DNA from 3 places in the Viridibacillus sp. FSL R5-0888 genome. Region 1 is predicted to be linked to each of the others. Evidence: a T-box and tRNA genes for the amino acid it is inferred to sense, from the RefSeq annotation. Region 1 holds a T-box; the other regions hold tRNA genes.
What was found. A T-box is a leader RNA that pairs with one kind of tRNA and senses whether it is charged. The one in region 1 lies ahead of argS (arginine--tRNA ligase), so its partner is inferred to be a tRNA-Arg.
Positions count from the first base shown of each region.

Region 2: it encodes a tRNA-Arg, which carries the amino acid that the T-box ahead of argS (arginine--tRNA ligase) is inferred to sense. The anticodon was not compared.
Region 3: it encodes a tRNA-Arg, which carries the amino acid that the T-box ahead of argS (arginine--tRNA ligase) is inferred to sense. The anticodon was not compared.

Region 1 is NZ_JBBPAU010000001.1:1,851,598-1,855,075, reverse strand. Features, by position in the region: gene argS (arginine--tRNA ligase) at 1-1,581, opposite strand, end outside; T-box leader at 1,689-1,905, opposite strand; gene MKY02_RS09195 (MFS transporter) at 2,940-3,478, shown strand, end outside.
Region 2 is NZ_JBBPAU010000001.1:102,579-106,056, forward strand. Features, by position in the region: rRNA gene MKY02_RS00490 (23S ribosomal RNA) at 1-1,144, shown strand, start outside; rRNA gene rrf (5S ribosomal RNA) at 1,273-1,388, shown strand; tRNA gene MKY02_RS00500 (tRNA-Val) at 1,398-1,473, shown strand; tRNA gene MKY02_RS00505 (tRNA-Thr) at 1,491-1,566, shown strand; tRNA gene MKY02_RS00510 (tRNA-Lys) at 1,579-1,654, shown strand; tRNA gene MKY02_RS00515 (tRNA-Leu) at 1,675-1,759, shown strand; tRNA gene MKY02_RS00520 (tRNA-Gly) at 1,785-1,859, shown strand; tRNA gene MKY02_RS00525 (tRNA-Leu) at 1,866-1,954, shown strand; tRNA gene MKY02_RS00530 (tRNA-Arg) at 1,987-2,063, shown strand; tRNA gene MKY02_RS00535 (tRNA-Pro) at 2,068-2,144, shown strand; tRNA gene MKY02_RS00540 (tRNA-Ala) at 2,164-2,239, shown strand; rRNA gene MKY02_RS00545 (16S ribosomal RNA) at 2,387-3,478, shown strand, end outside.
Region 3 is NZ_JBBPAU010000001.1:364,836-368,313, forward strand. Features, by position in the region: gene MKY02_RS01875 (Tex family protein) at 1-693, shown strand, start outside; gene MKY02_RS01880 (SprT family protein) at 759-1,214, shown strand; tRNA gene MKY02_RS01885 (tRNA-Asn) at 1,318-1,392, shown strand; tRNA gene MKY02_RS01890 (tRNA-Glu) at 1,396-1,470, shown strand; tRNA gene MKY02_RS01895 (tRNA-Asp) at 1,481-1,557, shown strand; tRNA gene MKY02_RS01900 (tRNA-Gln) at 1,566-1,640, shown strand; tRNA gene MKY02_RS01905 (tRNA-Lys) at 1,660-1,735, shown strand; tRNA gene MKY02_RS01910 (tRNA-Leu) at 1,796-1,882, shown strand; tRNA gene MKY02_RS01915 (tRNA-Arg) at 1,911-1,987, shown strand; tRNA gene MKY02_RS01920 (tRNA-Gly) at 2,013-2,086, shown strand; rRNA gene MKY02_RS01925 (16S ribosomal RNA) at 2,233-3,478, shown strand, end outside.

The sequences.
Region 1 (3,478 bases):
GTCTTCTAGTATTCTTGTGTGGGCATAATACTTATTAAATGCTCTTGAAAGTTCGATTAAATACTTGGCAATTTGCGAAGGGTCCGCAAGTTCAAGTGCTTTTGCCACAACTTCAGGGAAACCTTTTAGTGAGATGACAACTGGCCAAGCCTCATCAGATAACCCCTCAAATTGGCTGACCTCAGTACTATACTGACCTTTTCGTAGAAGTGAGCAAATCCGTGCATACGTATATTGAACATAAGGACCTGTCTCCCCTTCAAAATTCAACATTTCTTCAAGCGAAAACTCAATATCATTCATACGATGATTTTTTAAATCGTGGAAGATTACTGCTCCTGTTCCTACCACTTTCGCTATCTCTTCTTTTTGCTTTAGGTTTGGATTTTTTTCCTCAATATTCTTGCCTGCTAATTGGATAGCCTCATTTAATACTTCTTCAAGTAATACAACTTTCCCCTTACGAGTAGACATTTTTTTGCCGTCTTTTAACATCATGCCAAACGGAATATGCTGTAACTCTTTTGCCCACTCATACCCCATTCTCTCTAGTACGTTAAATAACTGTTTAAAATGTAGAGATTGTTCATTTCCCACTACGTAAAATGATCTTGTTGAATTATAAGTTTCATTTCTATATAGGGCAGCAGCTAAATCACGGGTCGCATATAAAGTTGTGCCATCCGTTTTCTTAATCAAACATGGTGGCATATCTTCTAAATTTACAACCATTGCACCGTCCGATACTTCAAGAAGTCCCTGTTCAGCTAATAATTCAACAACTCTCTCCATTTTATCATTATAAAATGCTTCGCCCGCAAACGAATCGAAACGTATGCCAAGTAATGCATAGACCTGTTCAAATTCCTTTAGCGATGCTTCTCTAAACCATTGCCATAATTGCAGTGCTTCTTCATCACCCTGCTCTAACTTTTTAAATGCTGCACGTGCTTGATCATTCAATGAGTCATCTTGATCTGCTACTTCATGAAATTTGACATATATCTTCAGTAATTCACGTACTGGAGACTGCTCAATCAGCTCTTTATTCCCCCATAAATGATAAGCGACAATCAGCTTGCCAAATTGAGTACCCCAATCTCCTAAATGATTGATGCGTACTACTTCATAACCATTTTTCTCTGCAATATTAGCTACTGCATTACCGATAACTGTTGACCGTAAATGCCCCATTGAAAAAGGCTTTGCAATATTAGGGGATGAAAAATCAATCGTAATCGTTTGACCTTCTCCAAATTTTTGTTGTCCGTATGCAGATTGAGAGGAAACTATGCTAGATAATACACCTTTCGAGATTTCCGATTGCTTTAGAAAAATATTCACATATCCACCAACAGCTTCAACCTTTTCAATAATGTCATTGTTAACTTTTTCACTTATTTCTTTAGCTATTATATTTGGTGATTTGCGGAAAATTTTCGCTAATGCAAAGCAAGGAAAAGCATAATCACCTAAATGTGCATACTTTGGCTTTTCAATTGTTTGTTCAATATCACTCTTTGCTAATTGACCTTCTACTGCTTCAAATAATGTATTGATTATCAATTGTTTGTCTTCCATTCTATTTCCCCCTCAAATAATAAAAACATTGTTCGTTCCAAACAAAATTTCCGTTGATACTCTGCCGTAATGGTACAGAAAGCCATAAAAAAAGCCCCCGTCTCAAAACAAGAGACGAGAGCATAGATCCCGTGGTACCACTCTGGTTGCCACAATATGTGACCACTTTCAATTGTTAACGAGGTGACTCCCCGATCTTTTCTACTGCTATTTCAAAAAGTTTCTCCAAAGTGCGCTTCATTCATGTTCCATGTATTAGGCTCCCACCATCCCTAACTCGCTTGACATATCCTCATAAACTACTCTCTTTATCAAAGAATTTTTTTATTAAATTGTAACTATGGTATATTTAATTTGTAAATAAGTCAATGTTTGAGAAAAAAATATAACTAGAAATTTATTTTCACATAAAAATTTCAAACCAATTTTTGGTATAAATCAAAATTTTAATAAAAAATTCAACTGTTTGTCATAGAAATTTCAATTAGTACTTAGTCATAACACTTTGTTGTAAAATCACAAAAAACACACTCGAATTCCTCGAATTTCTCCACTTTAATATTCTTTCATTTTAGATGAGTATTTCCAAAAAATTTCCCTTCATGTTTGGCAATAGTCAAATCAATTACAACTATTTGATAAACTTTTTGTATAATACCTTCCTATTTATTAAATCTACAAAACTCCTATTTATTACGTTCTTTCCTATATATAATAACAAGTCTTCATACGTTAATAATTCAAGTTGAACTGACCATCAACTTAAAGCAGATTAAACCTCTCTATCTTTTACTTTAGAAAAATTACATTCTTCCATTTTTCACATACCCATTAATTTAGCCAGCTAATATATAACCTAGTCATAATATCAACCATTAATTAACTAACTACAAATTCTATGAATTAAATGATGGTCTCATACAAACTCCTAAAAAATACAAGTCTGTTTTTCTTCAAAACTAAGAAATTCATATTATTGACACAAATATTTTAATCGTATACTATTGAGACGTAAAGTAATCTTGAAGTCAAAAAGTTACCATGTTTAAACGGTTCAGGAGGTAGAACTAATTATTTAAGTTCATGAGTAATAGAGTTTCAAATCAAAGTAAAAATTAATTGGTCAAGAAGTACTCAAAATTACATAATCATTTTGGGTCCTTATAAATTATTTTACGAAGACAATTAGATCATGAAAATATTTAAAGGGTATTTTATTTTAACGCTTTCTATAAATCTCATTAAAGAGATTTTGGGGAATAGAGAGTAAAATTAGACAAGCTCAGGTATTTTTCCGAATAAGCAGTCTGATAAGGTAAGTATATAGGTTAAAAAAACAAGAAAAAGAGGTACAATACGTGAGCACAAATAAGAAAAAAATCCACTACGCATGGTGGTTATTATTAGGTTTATCTATTATGGTCGGTTTGGCTAAAGGCGGAATCATGACTGCAGGTGGATTATTTTTAACTCCAGTAACAGAAGATTTAGGTATTGGAATGGGAAGTCTAACACTTTACTTTAGTATTTCCTCTATAGTAACAATGATTTTCTTACCATTGGCTGGTAAGATCATTGCTAAGTATGATATTAGAACAGTTTTAGTAACAGCAATTATTTTACAAGCGGGTTCGTTCGCAATGTTTGGTTTAATGAATTCTGTTTGGGGTTGGTACTTATTCTGTATCCCTATGTCAATCGGTTCAATTTTTGTCACTCAAATCGCAGGCCCAGTATTAATCAACAACTGGTTTAAAAAACATAACGGTTTAGCAATTGGTATCATGGTTGCATCTGGTGGTATTTTCGGTGCTATCCTACAACCTATGGCTGGTAACTTAATCGCAAGTGAAGGTTGGAGAACGACTTACTTCATCTTAGGTGGAATTGTTATAGC
Region 2 (3,478 bases), 1.7 Mb from region 1:
GTGAATAGGCCCAGGCGACTGTTTAGCAAAAACACAGGTCTCTGCAAAACCGTAAGGTGACGTATAGGGGCTGACGCCTGCCCGGTGCTGGAAGGTTAAGAGGAGTGCTTAGCGCAAGCGAAGGTGCGAATTGAAGCCCCAGTAAACGGCGGCCGTAACTATAACGGTCCTAAGGTAGCGAAATTCCTTGTCGGGTAAGTTCCGACCCGCACGAAAGGCGTAACGATCTGGGCACTGTCTCAACGAGAGACTCGGTGAAATTATAGTACCTGTGAAGATGCAGGTTACCCGCGACAGGACGGAAAGACCCCGTGGAGCTTTACTGTAGCCTGATATTGAATTTTGATACATCTTGTACAGGATAGGTAGGAGCCAGAGATTCCGGAGCGCCAGCTTCGGAGGAGGCGTTGGTGGGATACTACCCTAGATGTATTGAACTTCTAACCCATGCCCCTTAGCGGGGTAGGAGACAGTGTCAGGCGGGCAGTTTGACTGGGGCGGTCGCCTCCTAAAGAGTAACGGAGGCGCCCAAAGGTTCCCTCAGAATGGTTGGAAATCATTCGTAGAGTGTAAAGGCATAAGGGAGCTTGACTGCGAGACCTACAAGTCGAGCAGGGTCGAAAGACGGGCTTAGTGATCCGGTGGTTCCGCATGGAAGGGCCATCGCTCAACGGATAAAAGCTACCCCGGGGATAACAGGCTTATCTCCCCCAAGAGTCCACATCGACGGGGAGGTTTGGCACCTCGATGTCGGCTCATCGCATCCTGGGGCTGTAGTCGGTCCCAAGGGTTGGGCTGTTCGCCCATTAAAGCGGTACGCGAGCTGGGTTCAGAACGTCGTGAGACAGTTCGGTCCCTATCCGTCGTGGGCGTAGGAAATTTGAGAGGAGCTGTCCTTAGTACGAGAGGACCGGGATGGACACACCGCTGGTGTACCAGTTGTTCTGCCAAGGGCATCGCTGGGTAGCTATGTGTGGACGGGATAAGTGCTGAAAGCATCTAAGCATGAAGCCCCCCTCAAGATGAGATTTCCCATTACGCAAGTAAGTAAGATCCCTCAAAGACGATGAGGTAGATAGGTTCGAGGTGGAAGTGTGGCGACATACGGAGCTGACGAATACTAATAGATCGAGGACTTAACCAAATTTTACTTAACAAACTTCAATGTAATTTATCCAGTTTTGAGAGAACAAGAAAAACTTATTAAAAAAGTTTAAAAAACACTTGCTTTTAGCTAAGTGAAGTGATATAATAATTCTTGTCTTAAAATAGTCTAGTGACGATAGCAAAGAGGTCACACCCGTTCCCATGCCGAACACGGAAGTTAAGCTCTTTAGCGCCGATGGTAGTTGGGGGTTTCCCCCTGTGAGAGTAGGACGTTGCTAGGCGAATAATATGGAGGATTAGCTCAGCTGGGAGAGCACCTGCCTTACAAGCAGGGGGTCGGCGGTTCGATCCCGTCATCCTCCACCATTTTTCAAATAAACATTGCCGGTGTAGCTCAGTTGGTAGAGCAACTGACTTGTAATCAGTAGGTCGAGGGTTCGACTCCTTTCGCCGGCACCATTCATTTTATTTGAGCCATTAGCTCAGTTGGTAGAGCATCTGACTTTTAATCAGAGGGTCGTAGGTTCGAATCCTACATGGCTCACCATTTTTTAAAAAACATTATATGCGGGTGTGGCGGAACTGGCAGACGCACTAGACTTAGGATCTAGCGCCGCAAGGCGTGGGGGTTCGACTCCCTTCACCCGCACCATAATTTTTAAGTTTATCAGCATATTGCGGAAGTAGTTCAGTGGTAGAACACCACCTTGCCAAGGTGGGGGTCGCGAGTTCGAACCTCGTCTTCCGCTCCAAAATATGCCGGGGTGGCGGAACTGGCAGACGCACAGGACTTAAAATCCTGCGGTAGGTGACTACCGTACCGGTTCGATTCCGGTCCTCGGCACCATTTCTTTTAATTTAATACAAGTGATAATATATGCGCCCGTAGCTCAATTGGATAGAGCGTCTGACTACGGATCAGAAGGTTGTGGATTCGACTTCTGCCGGGCGCGCCATTAACGGGAAGTAGCTCAGCTTGGTAGAGCACTTGGTTTGGGACCAAGGGGTCGCAGGTTCGAATCCTGTCTTCCCGACCATTATTACTTATACCCATACGGGGCCTTAGCTCAGCTGGGAGAGCGCCTGCCTTGCACGCAGGAGGTCAGCGGTTCGATCCCGCTAGGCTCCACCATATATATCTTATGAACCTTGAAAACTGAACATGCAAGACGTTAATCAATAAATGTTTTTGAACATCAACTCTGTTGGTGGATCAAAACAAAAATAGATATCATCTTCGGATGATACGCTAGCAAAGCTAATGAGCTTTCAAACTACTTTTATGGAGAGTTTGATCCTGGCTCAGGACGAACGCTGGCGGCGTGCCTAATACATGCAAGTCGAGCGAATGATGAAGAAGCTTGCTTCTTCTGATTTAGCGGCGGACGGGTGAGTAACACGTGGGCAACCTACCTAGTAGATTGGGATAACTCCGGGAAACCGGGGCTAATACCGAATAATCCATTTTGTCACATGGCAAAATGCTGAAAGGCGGTTTCGGCTGTCACTACTAGATGGGCCCGCGGTGCATTAGCTAGTTGGTGGGGTAATGGCCTACCAAGGCAACGATGCATAGCCGACCTGAGAGGGTGATCGGCCACATTGGGACTGAGACACGGCCCAAACTCCTACGGGAGGCAGCAGTAGGGAATCTTCCACAATGGACGAAAGTCTGATGGAGCAACGCCGCGTGAGTGATGAAGGTTTTCGGATCGTAAAACTCTGTTGTAAGGGAAGAACAAGTACGTTAGTAACTGAACGTACCTTGACGGTACCTTATTAGAAAGCCACGGCTAACTACGTGCCAGCAGCCGCGGTAATACGTAGGTGGCAAGCGTTGTCCGGATTTATTGGGCGTAAAGCGCGCGCAGGTGGTTTCTTAAGTCTGATGTGAAAGCCCACGGCTCAACCGTGGAGGGTCATTGGAAACTGGGAGACTTGAGTGCAGAAGAGGAAAGTGGAATTCCAAGTGTAGCGGTGAAATGCGTAGAGATTTGGAGGAACACCAGTGGCGAAGGCGACTTTCTGGTCTGTAACTGACACTGAGGCGCGAAAGCGTGGGGAGCAAACAGGATTAGATACCCTGGTAGTCCACGCCGTAAACGATGAGTGCTAAGTGTTAGGGGGTTTCCGCCCCTTAGTGCTGCAGCTAACGCATTAAGCACTCCGCCTGGGGAGTACGGCCGCAAGGTTGAAACTCAAAGGAATTGACGGGGGCCCGCACAAGCGGTGGAGCATGTGGTTTAATTCGAAGCAACGCGAAGAACCTTACCAGGTCTTGACATCCCAATGACCGCTCTAGAGATAGAGTTTTCCCTTCGGGGACATTGGTGACAGGTGGTGCATGGTTGTCGTCAGCTCGTGTCGTGAG
Region 3 (3,478 bases), 1.5 Mb from region 1:
GCATCATCTTCACTTTTACAATATGTTTCAGGGTTATCAAAAACAGTAGCAGAAAACATTGTTAAAGTCCGTGGTGAAAATGGGAAGTTTACAGCTCGTACACAGTTGAAGAAAATTCCGCGTCTGGGGGCTAAAACGTATGAACAAGCAATCGGTTTCTTACGAATTTCTGAAGCGAAAAACCCGTTAGATGCAACGGGTATTCACCCAGAAAGTTATGACCTTGCAAACCAACTACTTGAAGTTGCTTCTATTAAGAAGGAACAGCTAGGTACAACAGAAGCTGAAAAAGCGCTAGCAAACTTAGATATTTCAACTTTGAGCTCCCAGTTGGATATAGGTGAAGTAACGTTAAAAGATGTCATTGATACATTGATGAAACCTTCACGTGATCCACGCGACGCTTTCCCGCAACCATTATTAAAGAAAGATATTTTGAAAATGGAAGATTTGCAATCAGGAATGGAGATGCAAGGGACGGTACGCAACGTAGTGGATTTCGGTGCATTTGTCGATATCGGTGTTAAACAAGATGGTCTTGTCCATATTTCTAAATTAAAAAACGGCTATGTAAAACATCCTTTAGATGTAGTAGCTCTTGGCGACATCGTAACAGTATGGGTAGAAAAGATTGAAAAGGATAAAGGGAGAATTGCCTTAACGATGCTTCCCCCATCAAAACAAATCGATTAAAATAGCAGGAAAATAAACCTCGCTTTAAAGCGAGGTTTATTTTATAGAAGAAAGGGAAGGATAATATGACAGATAAAGAGCTACAAAACCTTGTAATAGAAATCTCTATAAATGTATTCCATAAATCATTTAGACATCAAGCTTATTTTAATAAGCGATTACGCTCTACAGGCGGTAGATACTTATTACGATCTCATAATATAGAGATTAATCCGAAAGCGTTTGAAAAGTTCGGTATTCAAGAAGTAGAAGGGATTATTCGTCATGAGCTATGTCATTATCATCTTCATATAGAAGGAAAGGGGTATAAACATCGGGATGCAGATTTTCGGTTTCTATTAAAAGAAACTAATGCTCCTAGATACTGTTCTAACTTAACAGAGATAACGGGGAAGAAGTCTAATAAAAGTTATACTTATATATGTATAAAATGTGGTACAAACTATGATAGAAAAAAAAGAATGAACCCCGCAAAATACCGTTGTAGCAAGTGTTTAGGGCACATTAAACAAATTGGTTGAAAGTTTTTTTAGAAAAATGCTTGACCTTTTCAAAATACCTGTCTATAATAATAAAAGTCGACAAGGTGATGACGACAAAATGTAACGAAATGCAACATATTTTTCCGAAGTAGCTCAGTGGTAGAGCATCCGGCTGTTAACCGGACGGTCGTAGGTTCGAGTCCTACCTTCGGAGCCATATGGCCCCTTGGTCAAGCGGTTAAGACACCGCCCTTTCACGGCGGTAACACGGGTTCGAATCCCGTAGGGGTCACCAATCTTTATATGGTCCGGTAGTTCAGTTGGTTAGAATGCCTGCCTGTCACGCAGGAGGTCGCGGGTTCGAGTCCCGTCCGGACCGCCATTTATTTTTGGGGTATAGCCAAGCGGTAAGGCAACGGATTTTGATTCCGTCATGCCCTGGTTCGAATCCAGGTACCCCAGCCATTTTCATTATTTTAGCTACGAGTCATTAGCTCAGTTGGTAGAGCATCTGACTTTTAATCAGAGGGTCGCAGGTTCGAATCCTGCATGACTCACCATTTTAACTTGACATTATGTTTTAAGGTGATATAATATAACCTACATGTTTCAATTAAAATGCGGCCGTGGCGGAATGGCAGACGCGCTAGGTTGAGGGCCTAGTCGAGGTTTACTCGGTGGAGGTTCAAGTCCTCTCGACCGCACCAAACACTTATAATATATAATATACGATATGCGCCCGTAGCTCAATTGGATAGAGCGTCTGACTACGGATCAGAAGGTTGTGGATTCGACTTCTGCCGGGCGCGCCATATTTTTTAAAAACATAATATTAATGCGGGTGTAGTTTAGTGGTAAAACCACAGCCTTCCAAGCTGTTGTCGAGAGTTCGATTCTCTTCACCCGCTCCAATATAATTTATGAACCTTGAAAACTGAACATGCAAGACGTTAATCAATAAATGTTTTTGAACATCAACTCTGTTGGTGGATCAAAACAAAAATAGATATCATCTTCGGATGATACGCTAGCAAAGCTAATGAGCTTTCAAACTACTTTTATGGAGAGTTTGATCCTGGCTCAGGACGAACGCTGGCGGCGTGCCTAATACATGCAAGTCGAGCGAATGATGAAGAAGCTTGCTTCTTCTGATTTAGCGGCGGACGGGTGAGTAACACGTGGGCAACCTACCTAGTAGATTGGGATAACTCCGGGAAACCGGGGCTAATACCGAATAATCCATTTTGTCACATGGCAAAATGCTGAAAGGCGGTTTCGGCTGTCACTACTAGATGGGCCCGCGGTGCATTAGCTAGTTGGTGGGGTAACGGCCTACCAAGGCAACGATGCATAGCCGACCTGAGAGGGTGATCGGCCACATTGGGACTGAGACACGGCCCAAACTCCTACGGGAGGCAGCAGTAGGGAATCTTCCACAATGGACGAAAGTCTGATGGAGCAACGCCGCGTGAGTGATGAAGGTTTTCGGATCGTAAAACTCTGTTGTAAGGGAAGAACAAGTACGTTAGTAACTGAACGTACCTTGACGGTACCTTATTAGAAAGCCACGGCTAACTACGTGCCAGCAGCCGCGGTAATACGTAGGTGGCAAGCGTTGTCCGGATTTATTGGGCGTAAAGCGCGCGCAGGTGGTTTCTTAAGTCTGATGTGAAAGCCCACGGCTCAACCGTGGAGGGTCATTGGAAACTGGGAGACTTGAGTGCAGAAGAGGAAAGTGGAATTCCAAGTGTAGCGGTGAAATGCGTAGAGATTTGGAGGAACACCAGTGGCGAAGGCGACTTTCTGGTCTGTAACTGACACTGAGGCGCGAAAGCGTGGGGAGCAAACAGGATTAGATACCCTGGTAGTCCACGCCGTAAACGATGAGTGCTAAGTGTTAGGGGGTTTCCGCCCCTTAGTGCTGCAGCTAACGCATTAAGCACTCCGCCTGGGGAGTACGGCCGCAAGGTTGAAACTCAAAGGAATTGACGGGGGCCCGCACAAGCGGTGGAGCATGTGGTTTAATTCGAAGCAACGCGAAGAACCTTACCAGGTCTTGACATCCCAATGACCGCTCTAGAGATAGAGTTTTCCCTTCGGGGACATTGGTGACAGGTGGTGCATGGTTGTCGTCAGCTCGTGTCGTGAGATGTTGGGTTAAGTCCCGCAACGAGCGCAACCCTTGATCTTAGTTGCCATCATTTAGTTGGGCACTCTAAGGTGACTGCCGGTGACAAACCGGAGGAAGGTGGGGATGACGTCAAATCATCATGCCCCTTATGACCTGGGCTACACACGTGCTA